Regions from separate parts of the Alteromonas sp. R7 genome, predicted to be linked through region 1. Evidence: riboswitches for the same ligand, from Rfam matches in the RefSeq annotation. Region 1 holds a riboswitch; the other holds the start of a gene.
What was found. A riboswitch is a leader RNA that binds a small molecule or an ion and turns the genes downstream of it on or off. The one in region 1 is predicted to bind thiamine pyrophosphate.
Positions count from the first base shown of each region.

Region 2: another riboswitch for thiamine pyrophosphate. It lies ahead of thiC (phosphomethylpyrimidine synthase ThiC); the one in region 1 lies ahead of AC0J2X_RS14625 (TonB-dependent receptor).

Region 1 covers NZ_JBVTQX010000009.1:2,056-8,227, reverse strand. The annotation lists gene AC0J2X_RS14650 (hypothetical protein) at 1-515, opposite strand, end outside; tRNA gene AC0J2X_RS14645 (tRNA-Trp) at 823-899, opposite strand; gene AC0J2X_RS14640 (phosphotransferase) at 1,111-1,962, opposite strand; gene pnuC (nicotinamide riboside transporter PnuC) at 1,919-2,563, opposite strand; gene AC0J2X_RS14630 (hypothetical protein) at 2,563-2,826, opposite strand; gene AC0J2X_RS14625 (TonB-dependent receptor) at 2,844-4,934, opposite strand; TPP riboswitch at 4,990-5,093, opposite strand; gene AC0J2X_RS14620 (acyl-CoA thioesterase) at 5,224-5,649, opposite strand; gene AC0J2X_RS14615 (tRNA(Met) cytidine acetyltransferase TmcA domain-containing protein) at 5,709-6,172, shown strand, end outside.
Region 2 covers NZ_JBVTQX010000007.1:225,533-231,704, forward strand. The annotation lists gene AC0J2X_RS13320 (uroporphyrinogen-III synthase) at 1-6, shown strand, start outside; gene AC0J2X_RS13325 (uroporphyrinogen-III C-methyltransferase) at 7-1,179, shown strand; gene AC0J2X_RS13330 (heme biosynthesis HemY N-terminal domain-containing protein) at 1,176-2,351, shown strand; TPP riboswitch at 2,463-2,574, shown strand; gene thiC (phosphomethylpyrimidine synthase ThiC) at 2,849-4,759, shown strand; gene thiE (thiamine phosphate synthase) at 4,756-6,172, shown strand, end outside.

The DNA.
Region 1 (6,172 bases):
TGCTGTGATTTAGCTTTCTGTTCGGCACTTAACGGGATACCTTCAGGCGATACCGGCCCTTTTGCGCCAATAGACTTTGTTAAAGACTCTTGCGAGGTAACCGCATTGTCGAAAGACGGCGAAATGTTGTGTGACTGTGAAGCACCTGTTTCGGTTTGCCCTGCTTTCCCGTCATTGTGCGACCCGCCAGGTGTGGAAAGTTTTGCTGCCCCGCCGTCTTTAGGCTTAGCCTTATCTTTCGTGCTACTGCCAACATTTGCCCGCAACTGAGCAAGCCGTGATTGCTTTTCTTCTTGAGATATTGGCTTTGAAGGCGGCTTATTGGTTTGAGCGTTTTGGCTGTAGGGTAACTGTGTCGATGAACTATTTGTACTGCCGACGTTGCGTTGTGCTGCATTGGCGTTGTTTTGTTTCGCTTGGTCTTCCTGCTTTAGCTCAGTGTAGGCGTCTTTGGTGATCCAAACCGGGATCCCCATTTCCTGTAAAACCGCCTGCTGATATGAAGTAAGAGACATTGCGCAAAAACACCTAACGTGGATAGTTCATTGTATTTGTTTAGTTTACTAAAGTTGCAGGCTTGGTTGAATAACTATCGCGTTCTTTTGCTCGGATTGTACCTGCAGTTTAATGCTCAAGCGTTAATTCATAAGCGTTGATTCTTAAGTATTATTCGCGAATTTATAATGCCTAGCCCTTGGTATAAGAGGAAATAAAACAGCTGCAGCAAATTAAGCACTAGCAACAGAAACCAAAAAAATTTAAGAAGAATTTAACAAAGAAACGATTTAGAATTTGAACGTAAACGTTCACAAGAAGAGAAAGTGGCAGGGGTGGAGGGACTCGAACCCCCAACCATCGGTTTTGGAGACCGCTGTTCTACCAATTCGAACTACACCCCTAGCGCGCTGTGCATTATACGGATGACATTAAAAAGGTAAAGCCTTTTTATCACTACCATGCACTGCATGCTTAATTAACACGCAATGCGCTGTTTTTTCAATCGAATAACACCAAATAGGCTTTATCCATCACCTGTGTTTTGTCTTATTGCCCGCTTTTAAACCGACTTCTATACAGCGTCACTTTTAAATGCGGAGCAGTTTATGACAATTAGACCTTATTGGCGTTAAGCGCAGCAAACCACAGGTCATTAGTGATAGCGACAATCTCGGTGTGCAGATCAAATTTCGCTATCGCGTCGTGCTCATCGATATTCATTAGCTTGGCGTAATGCTTAACGAGCTCTCTACTTTCATTGATTTCAAGTTTATTGATAAGGCAGCAACTTGCTAAATCGAAGTAGCGGTTTCCCATGGCGGCATATTCCCAATCAATAATTTTGAGTGAGTTATCTGCGCTCAGTAATAAGTGATTAGTTAGCAAGTCATTATGACATAACACATAGTCGTCATCGTCTTGTTCACTTTTTATTACTTGTTTCCGCAATGATTGGGCTTTTAGATAAAGCTCACTGCTCATATCGAGCTGTGCAACATTAATATAATGCTGCCATCTTGATGCTAAATCTAATGGCCTAGCGGTAATGGGCAAAGAATGAATACGAGCGAGGGTGTTGGCCAGCTCAAGCATTGAAAGCGTCGCACTTTCACTGTGCTCTAGCCACTGCTCAACCCAGATGGTTTCATCATCGCTTAACCATATAGGTTGCGGCGCTACTCCCAACCTATAAAGCTGTTGCTGCAAAGCAAATTGGTGCGCACGATTAACCCCACTAAAGTCATCATCGCCCATCCATTTCACCGCTAAGTCGACAGGGTTATGATCCGACTTTGGTTGCCCACTACTTTGAAGGTTATTTGCAGTCAAGGGTAACTGACTATCTGCGAGCTCTTGAACGCGGTAAACGTGATTTACCGCTCCAGCAGGGTGTGACGAAATTTTCGCACTGTCGCTAAGATTAAGCGCCTTTTGCAGCGTGGCGATGATATCCAACCTGTTCACCTTGTTTTTTATATTGTACTAGCCACTGGTAATACCCAAATACCGCAAAACCAACATAGCCTAAGAACAGGCAAGCAGATAATGCATAACCCACTTGCAGGTATAAATAGGCGGACGCTAAATTGATGAAAAACCAATAAACCCAGTTTTGCAGGATTTTATGCGCCACCATAAATGTTGTGACTACACTCAATAAATTAATGCTCGCATCTAATAGTAGGTACTCACTATTGAACTGTGAGCCTGCCACCTCAGACAGAACCCAAGCGAGCAATAACATACTCGGCACAATGAGCAAATGAGCCCAGAGAGGCCAATGAAGCACTGGCTTAACATCGCCGTCTTCCGCCCCTTTCGACCACTGATAATAACCGTATCCCGCCATTATCATATAAAAGAAGTTAAGCGCAGACTGAAATGGCAAAGTCACCTGCCAAAATAGCCAGGTGTAAATTGCGGTACTCACAAAGGCGCACAGCCAACACCAGCTGTTCTGTTTTGCGGCTAACAGCACATAGGCAATAGCGAGGACAACCGCTACCCACTCTAACAGTGAAGTAGCGGCAATTTGAGAAGTGAACTCAGAAAAAAAGTTAGCCATTAAGATGATTTTCTAGATTGCATGGCATCAAAATTTAAAAACTTAGCAACGAAAATAGCCTGCCCCACTTCTTCATGGGTCCTTTGCATTTCTTCACCAAGTACTTTCATAACCACACCATAGTCACCTGTAACCTGCGTGCTGGTTGAACTTGTTGAAACTGCAATATCACTATAGCTATTTAACCTATCAATGAAATCTTGAATAGGTGGAATGTATTCGTTAACCAATGGGTACAACGACAGTTCAACCATAACTTGCATGTCTGTTTCCTTTTATTTTAAAACGCGTACTTAACAGTAACGCCAAACTGACGACCGTTACCTATTTGGTAATATGGCTCATCGAAGGCATACTCATCGCGAGGGTCGTTGCTGAAACCACCGAATCCACGGGTGTAGTACTCACGATCAAACGCATTTTGTACCCACAGTGATGTCTGCCAATCACCGTGTAACATCACAATCTCCGAATTAACCAGCGTAGTACTTGGCGAGGTTACATCATGGCCGTCAGAAAAACGGTATTCGCTTTTGTAATCTACATCTACACGCAAAAGCATGTTATCTGTAAGTGCGTACTCACTATACAGGTTTGCGGTCCACTTAGGTGATTGAGCCTGTCTTTGCTCAGACACTTCAGTACCGTCTGCAAGCGTATACCCTTCAAAGGTAGCGCTTAGGTAACCAACACTTGCATCAAGCTGCCATGCATCACTAGCAATCCAGCTAAGCTCCAGCTCGGCTCCTTTGTTTGTTCCTAAATCAGCATTATCAATAATATCTACGAACCCTGCCGTACCGTCATCACGAGTGATAACGTCAAAATCGCTCACCTGAGTATCTTTTCTATCCATATAGAAAATTGCAGCACGAGCAATTAGGTCAGGCGTAAGTAATGGGCCCTTAACGCCTACTTCGTAGTTCCAGTTATACTCTTCGTCGAAGAATCGCTGATTGTCATTCACGCGGCTGTCGGGGTTAAAGCCTGCCCCTTTATATCCGCGTGAAATACTGCCGTAATAGAAGTGATCGCCCTGTGTATACTGAAGCGCGACTTTCCCGCCTACCATGGTGGTGTCGAACGCGCGAGTGAGCTGGTTGTTATCAGCGTAATCAAAATCGTAGTTTTCTACTCTTAACCCTGCTACAAGTACTAAATTTTCGTTCAAACGACTTTCAGTCTGAGCATATATAGCGGTCGTCGTAGGCGTGTATTCACTGGCAAAGTCACTATCCAAATAAGTGTACTGACGCAGCAGCTTTTCTTCCGTGCTTTTATAAAATACGCCTATTGTCCAGTCAGTCATACCATCAAAAAGTGCGGCACTGTCAGATGACACGAAACGCATCTCTCCGGTCTGTGTTTCTACATCGCGATAATAGGCGTCAAAAGACGTATAACCCCACGGGTGAAACCCTGTGAATGTCCAGTCTTCATCGTATCCATAAGCAATATTGTGAGAAGCATGGGTGGCAATTAGAATAAAGTCGCCCGCTGCTGTATTGGTTGTAGAGCGCGCGCTAACAGCGTGGGTTTGGTGTTCGTCAAATCCAGGTTCATCAGACAGCGTTTTGTTGTCATTGTCTAGCGAGAATGCATCGTAACCGTTATCGATATCGTACCAGCGATAAGTAAGCGCTAGTGTGGTTCGCTCATCTACACTGCCTTCAACGGCAAAGCGCAGTGCGGTTTCATCGATATTCGCGGTATCGCTTCTATTTAAGAACGTATTTTCTACAAAGCCATCACTGCGATTATGAACCAGCGCAACACGATAGCCCCAATCCGTGTTGATATCATCACCAGTGGCGCCTTCAATACGGTAACTCTCTTTGTTCCCAATGCGGGCTTCAACGTAGTCTGGGGCGTCGCTACCCACGTCATTACTGGAGAGTTTAACCGCTCCGGCCAATGCACCTGTGCCGTATAAGGTAGCCTGAGGTCCGCGATATACCTCTAGTTGTTTAGTATCAAAAATAAGACCTGCCGCAGCAAGGCCTGAAAAATCAAATTCATCGACGATAAAGCTTACAGAAGGATTGATAGGCTCGGCGAACTGACTACGCTCTCCAATACCGCGAATTTGCACGAAGCGGCCGCGAGACGCACCAGCTGCAAAGTTTACGTTTGGAATACTGTTTAGCACACTGTCGATATGGCTCGGCTGTCTACTGCGAAGACGCTCTTGATCTAAAATGGTCGCGCTAGCACTTAACTGGTCGAGTGTAGTTTGACGAAAATCACCAGATACGATGACGCGCTCAATATCTGATGGCGTGCTATCTGAAGTGTTACTTACATTGGTTTGTTGCGCATAGGCCGCAACGGAACTAGCAAGCAGTGAAAGTGTGAAAAGTGTTTTATACATGGGATCTCTTATTCTTATTTAAGAAAAAAGATCCGGGTCTAACGGCAGGTGATAAGGCTATATTGTGAACCATCCCTACGCCGGTATTATCCGGATCAGGTTTAAGGGTTCCCACGAATGTGGATCTCAGACCGAAAACGGACACCCCTTGGTATAGTGTTGCGCTGCTAAAACTAGCAAACTCAACTTCTGCGACGGAGTCTACCAGTTCGATACACGCCGTCAAGCAGATAAGACGTTAAGCTAACGTAAGGTTTTATATATGATATAAGGCGTTGAAAGCTTAGGGCTATTCAGCGTCAATATTCATATTTAGGCGACGTACTTCATCGTCAGTTTGTGCTTTTAAACCTTCCAACGTTTTGCCGTGTGCGGTTGGTTGACGCGTATCAGGGTCAACCTTTACGAAAACGATATCGTCTGCAAAACAGATGGTTTTCTTGGTTGCTTTGTTGCGTACCAAGCAGCTTACGGTAATAGACGTACGGCCTACAGCTTTAGTTTCTAGACCAAACTCTACGATATCACCCTGCATAGCCGGTGATTCGAAACTAATTTCACCAATATGCTTAGTTACCAAGCAATTAGTTTCTAGCTGACAAATAGCCCAAATTGCAGCTTCTTCGTCTATCCATTCTAACGCGCGGCCACCGAACAAAGAATTGGCGTAATTAAGGTCGTTTGGCATAACTAGACGCCGAGAAAGAAAGCGCATTCGAATTCCTCATAATAAATCGCTACTATAGCGTTAGATTATACCGAAAAAACTGATTCATGGCGCTAACTCAATTACGCGAATGGCTATTAGCCCCCTACTTTGAAAATAGCGGCGAAAATGGCTGCAAAAAAAGCTCTCACGCTTCACACTTATCAAACGTGACTTGCCCGCTTCACCGGAGAATGCTTGTAATATCTGGCAATGATGATTTTTGTGAAGCTGCCATACGTAGCGTTCAAGCCTTTGTAGATGAAGTTTCATCTATAAGCGTTGTGAATTTTGCTGGCGATACACTTAAGGGAAAGAACCGCAAACAAGTACTGGGGAGCGAATGTGACATTGCCACATTAGACTGTCGCGATTCATTCAAACCTGGCGACGTGATGGCAGTGGCGGGGATCGTTAAACGCAGTGGTTGTTTAATACTTATTTGCCCTGCATTGAGTGAATGGGTCAACAATATTTCGGTCTCGTTCCTGTCGGAGGGGTTTACGCTTACACAAAGTCGATACCTCGAACG
Region 2 (6,172 bases), on a different contig from region 1:
TATTGAATGGCCAACAACAATGAAAGTAGCCCACAAAAAGAGGAACTCGTGAAAGTGGAAGCTAAAAAAGACGTTATCGAATCTTCTGCCACGCACAGTGAATCAACACCATCGGGTGCTGCTAAAAAGAAATCGTCGGGAAATGGTCTACTGTGGTTTGTTGTAATCATCCTTTTCCTTATTGTGCTTGGTATGGCTGGCGCAGGTTACTGGTATTACATGCAGCAACAGTCGGCAAGCAAGGACTCTGAATCTGCACTTCAAACGACGACCTCTCAGCTAAACACTATTGAGCGTGAGCGCGCTGGTCTTGTTGCCTCTATCGACAAAGTAGCTCGCACCAACCAGACGTTAGAAAGCACGGTAGCCGAGTTAAAAGCGCAAAACGAAAAGCTGACGCTGCAAGCTGAATCGACGCTTGAGCAACTAAATAATATGGAAGGTCGCCGCCCGGCAGACTGGCTCATTGCTGAAGCTGATTACTTAGTTCGCATGGCAGGCAGAAAGCTTTGGTTGGAAAACGACGTACGCACAGCAATTTTGCTGCTAGTTAACGCAGATAAACGCTTAAAGTCGTTGGCCGACCCATCGGTACTTCCGGTTCGCGCAACACTCGCTGAAGACATTCAAACACTTCAACAGCTTAACCCTGTATCACAAAGTTCCGTAGCCCTTGCGCTTACAGGCATGATAGCGCAAATAGATAAGCTACCACTTGATACCTTTGAAAAACCACAAGACGCTAATGCAGAAGACACGACCTTATCGCAGTCTACTGACGACTGGCAAGAGAACCTTGCAAAGGTGTGGCGTTCACTGGTGAACGATTTTCTTACCGTAAAAACCATTGAAGGCCCGGTTGAACCGGTGCTTTCACTGGAAGCGCAGTTTTTAGCAAAAGAACAACTTCGTCTGCAGCTTATGCACGCGCAAACCGCCGCGCTTCAGGGCGATGCAGGGCTTTACAGCCAGTCGCTTCAATACGCTCAAACGTTAATTATTGAAAAGTTCGACACAGAAAAAAGCCAAGTAACGGGCTTTGTAGATGCACTACAAAACCTCATTGCTACTGATGTATCGCGCCCAATACCTACAGAGCTAGTGTCACAAAAACCGCTAGAGCGTCTATTGGATAGCCGCGTTAAGCAAGTGTTCGGACAAGGAGCAAGTGCACTATGAAATGGTTAGCTATTGCCCTTGCGGTATTAGCCGCATTCGTTGTTGCACTAATTGTTGGCCCGATGTTGTTAGGCGATAAGGGCTACGTACTCATATCACTGGGTAACACCGCTGTTGAAATGACGGTGATTAGCTTTTGTATTTTAGTGATAGGTGCCGTCATTGCCTGGTACGTACTATCTCGACTTGTATTGTGGGCGTTAAGCCTGATCACAGGTTCACATAAATGGTTTGGCACCTTAGGTGAGCGCAAACGTAAGCGTGCGTTTTACGACGGCTTACACGCAATGGCTGCAGGTGATTTTGATACGGCTCAAAAGGCGCTAAGCAAAACCACCAACGGCGATTTCGAAGGCGTTAACTATTTGGCGTCAGCGCAAATTGCTTTTGCCAATAACGATTTAGCCAAAGCCCGTTATTTCCTTGTTCAGGCAACTGACTTTCCAAAAGCGAAAGTAGCCGCAACGGTCATGCACGCGCGTATTGATATGGCTGAAGAAAAATACGATGCGGCACTAGAGAAACTTAACGAACTTGACGAGCAAGAGCGCGAGAACAAGCAGGTTGTGCAGTTAAAAGCGCAAATTCTTGCCAAGCTAGGTAAATGGCAAGTACTTCAAGAAAATTTGTCAGGCTGGCGTAAAGCATTGCCCAAAGCAGACTACACTACATGGAGCCAGCGTATTGCCAAAGGTAAGTTTGCGGAAATTGCCAGTAAGCAAGGCGCTGTCGAGCTTAAATCATATTGGGAAACCCTACCCCGCAAGCTTCGTCACGACGATGCTTACCGCGCGGCTTACATTCAACAGTTGCTTGACCAAGGTATGCATGCCGACGCACAGAATTTGCTAGTTGAATGGCAAAAACGTGGCCCGAATAGCGCCCTGTTTCCGCTGTTCACGCAGCTTAATATTCCTGATGCATCGCCATCACTACGACTGCTTGAAAGCTGGATAAAGCAAGACGAAGAAAACGTGTCGCTATACTCCACGCTAGGCCAAGTTGCATTTAACTCAGGCGATGATGTGTTGGCGGAAAAAGCGCTGCTTAAAGCCACTAAAATGAAGTCGCGCAAAGAAGACTTATTGCTGCTGTCTGCAATTAGCGAACGCAAGCACGACACAGCCACTGCACTTCAGCTTTACAAGGAAGGTCAGCAGCTAGCCAGCTAGATGAATATTCATTTAGCTTTCTGGTAGTACTTGTATTACCCGTAAAATTGAAGATATAGTAAAAAGGAATTCTCAATTCGGGTTGTTTCAACAACAACCCGAATTGACTTAAACAACTTGTCGGAGTGCTTCACTGGTAACCCAGTAAGCTGAGACCGCGAAAGTGGGATCCGTAGAACCTGATCAGGCTAATACCTGCGAAGGGAACAAGAAAATACAATGTGCACAATGTTAAACCGTGGTTTAGCGTTGTGAAGCGAAGTTGTTTTGCTGTTGATGATACAGACACACCCATTCCGGTGCTGCTCGTCACTCAAGGTAAACTGTTCAAGTTTATCGCCAAGTCAACATCAACGGTGTAAAGGGCTGCAATCACCAGAACCTTTACCAACAATCTCGCTAAAGTAACGGGATTGTTTCCCTCTACACTTCCACTTTGTATTCTCCTTCACTCCTGACAAGCATTTTTAGAACCTAAATTTACAAGGTAAAATGCTATGTCGAACAGACGCGAACAGCGCCAACAAGCACAACAATTCATTAATGAACTTGCGGGCGAAGCTTACCCAAATTCAACACGCCACTACGAGTGTGGCAGCCGTGACGATATTCGTGTGGCCATGCGCCTTATTCACCAACACGACCGTTTAGTGGGTGGAACAGAAGACAACCCTATTTTAGAACCAAATCCGCCCATTCCTGTTTACGACACTTCAGGCCCCTACGGCGACCCACAAGAAAACATAGATGTGCACAAAGGCCTAGCTCCGCTTCGCCAAAAGTGGATTGAAGAGCGTAGCGATACCCTTGAATTAGAGGGCGTTTCGTCAAGCTTTGCAAAAGAGCGAGAAAACGACATATTTACCGAAGATTTCCGCTTTATTCGCAGCCGCAAACCACTAAAAGCAAAAGCAGGCAAAAACGTAACCCAGCTTCACTACGCAAGACAGGGCATTATTACTCCTGAAATGGAATACATTGCCATTCGCGAGAATATGGGTCGCCAGGCCATTAAAGATGCCGAACTGACGCAGCAGCACAAAGGCGAACACTTTGGTGCGAATTTACCCGATACCATCACGCCTGAATTTGTACGCCAGGAAGTGGCCGCAGGCCGCGCCATTATTCCATGCAACATCAATCACCCCGAGTTGGAACCAATGATTATAGGGCGTAACTTTCTAGTAAAGATTAACGCAAACATTGGTAATTCAGCAGTCACCTCGTCTATTGAAGAAGAGGTAGAAAAGCTGGTGTGGTCAACGCGCTGGGGCGCCGATACCATCATGGATTTATCTACCGGCAGAAACATTCACGAAACCCGAGAGTGGCTGCTGCGAAACAGTCCTGTTCCTCTTGGCACCGTCCCCATCTATCAAGCGCTAGAAAAAGTAAACGGTGTAGCCGAAGATTTAACGTGGGAGATGTTTAAAGACACCCTAATTGAGCAAGCTGAACAAGGCGTAGACTACTTCACCATTCACGCTGGCGTGCTGCTTGAGTACGTACACCTTACCGCAAAGCGGGTAACCGGCATTGTATCGCGCGGCGGTTCGATAATGGCAAAGTGGTGCTTAAGCCACCACCAACAAAGCTTTCTGTATGAGCACTTTCACGATATTTGCGAAATTTGCGCTAAGTACGATGTGGCGCTGTCGCTAGGTGATGGCCTGCGCCCTGGTAGCGTAGCTGACGCTAACGACGACGCGCAATTCTCTGAATTACGTACCCTTGGAGAGCTGACGAAAATTGCATGGGAGTACGATGTTCAGGTAATGATTGAAGGCCCGGGGCATGTGCCAATGCATATGATTAAAGCGAACATGGAAGAGCAGCTTAAGCATTGCCACGAAGCGCCGTTTTATACCCTTGGCCCCCTCACCACCGATATCGCTCCTGGCTACGATCACTTCACTTCAGGTATAGGTGCCGCCATGATCGGTTGGTATGGCTGCGCAATGCTGTGCTATGTAACACCTAAAGAGCATTTAGGCCTACCTAACAAAGAAGACGTTAAACAGGGGCTGATCACCTACAAAATTGCAGCCCACGCTGCCGACTTGGCAAAAGGACACCCAGGTGCACAAATTCGCGACAACGCCATGTCGAAAGCACGCTTTGAATTCAGGTGGGAAGATCAGTTCAATTTAGCTCTCGACCCGCATACTGCGCGCGCTTATCACGATGAAACCTTGCCGCAGGCGTCTGGCAAAGTTGCGCATTTCTGCTCTATGTGCGGCCCTAAATTTTGCAGCATGAAAATTTCTCAGGAAGTGCGCGATGTGGCTAAAAAAGCAGAGCAGCAAGAGTTTGAGAAAGAAAAAGGCATGAAAGAGATGGCCCAGGCATTCAATCAGTCTGGCGCAGAGCTTTATCACACTGCAGATAGCAAGGTAGAGCTACCATGATGGCGAAAGCGTCCATAAACCCTGCATCCAACAACCTCACCACTGCACTTCCTGTAGTGTGGTGTGTGGGAGGTGTGGACTGTAGCGGTGGTGCGGGCGTTACCCGCGACGCCATTACATTGGCCGATCTGAACATCCATGCTTGTGTGCTCACTACACAACTTACCGTGCAATCCAACTCAATCATGCTTAGTAAGGAAAGCATGTGCGCGTCGGCATTAAATCAGCAGTGGCAGGTGCTGTTTGAAGATACCCCGCCACGCGCTATTAAAATTGGCGCTATTGCTAATGATGAGCAAGCGCTGTTGTTGTGTGCACGTATTCAAAAAACATCTAACCCTCGCCCCTTCGTTGTATGGGACCCTGTACTGTCTACCTCGTCAGGTGGCGTGCTGAGTGAGTTAAGCGAAAGCGTAGTTGACGAACTGTTGAATACAGTAGATATCGTTACGCCAAATATCGATGAGCTTGCGTGGCTCACCCATTTGCCAGTTGTTGATGAAGCGAGCTTGCTAAATGCAATCAATCGGCTAAGGGGTAAAGGCGCAAAGAGCGTTTACGTTAAGGGCGGTCACGCCCACTGGCAAAAAAATGTAAGCGATATTTTTGTTTGTGCCTCTCACACTCTTCGTTTTAGCCAGCTGAAATACGCTAACGGCAACCTTCGCGGCACAGGCTGTATGTTAGCCAGCGCATTAGCGGCATTCATTGTGCACGACTACTGCATTGAAGACGCACTTACGCTTGCTAATGCTTACGTCAGCGAAGTTCGTGGCCATACACTACCAAAGCAATGCGCAGCGGCTAACGCAAACGCCATAAGTAACGAATTAACCGCCTACTTTGCACGAACCAACGGCTTTCCCGCAAAACCAGAGAGCTTTCCGCTGGTGACCTTTCACCAACGTGGTGCCACTGCCAATGAAAAAGAGCGGGATAAGGATACCCTTCTTGAAGCCTCGTCTTGTAAAGAAGGCCACTTTCCTGCACTTACTCATACTCATTTAGGCATCTACCCTGTAGTGGATAGCGTGCAATGGATAGCCCGCCTCTGGCCAACGGGCATAAAAATCATGCAGCTGCGGGTTAAACAAGGCTCCCAAGAAGACATTCGTCAGCAAATAAAAGAGGCAATAGAATTGGTGAAACACACCGACTGCCAATTATTCATTAATGACTATTGGGAGCTGGCCATAGAACTCGGGGCTTACGGTGTGCACTTGGGGCAAGAGGATATCGACACCGCAGACCTAAACGCCATCCGTAGTGCGGGTTTACGGCTTGGAATATCAACGCACGGCTTCGCTGAAATTCAACGTGTTCGCGCTTTAAACCCGTCTTACATTGCCCTTGGTCATATCTTCCCCACCAATACCAAAGACATGCCTTCGAAGCCCCAAGGTGTAGCACGTT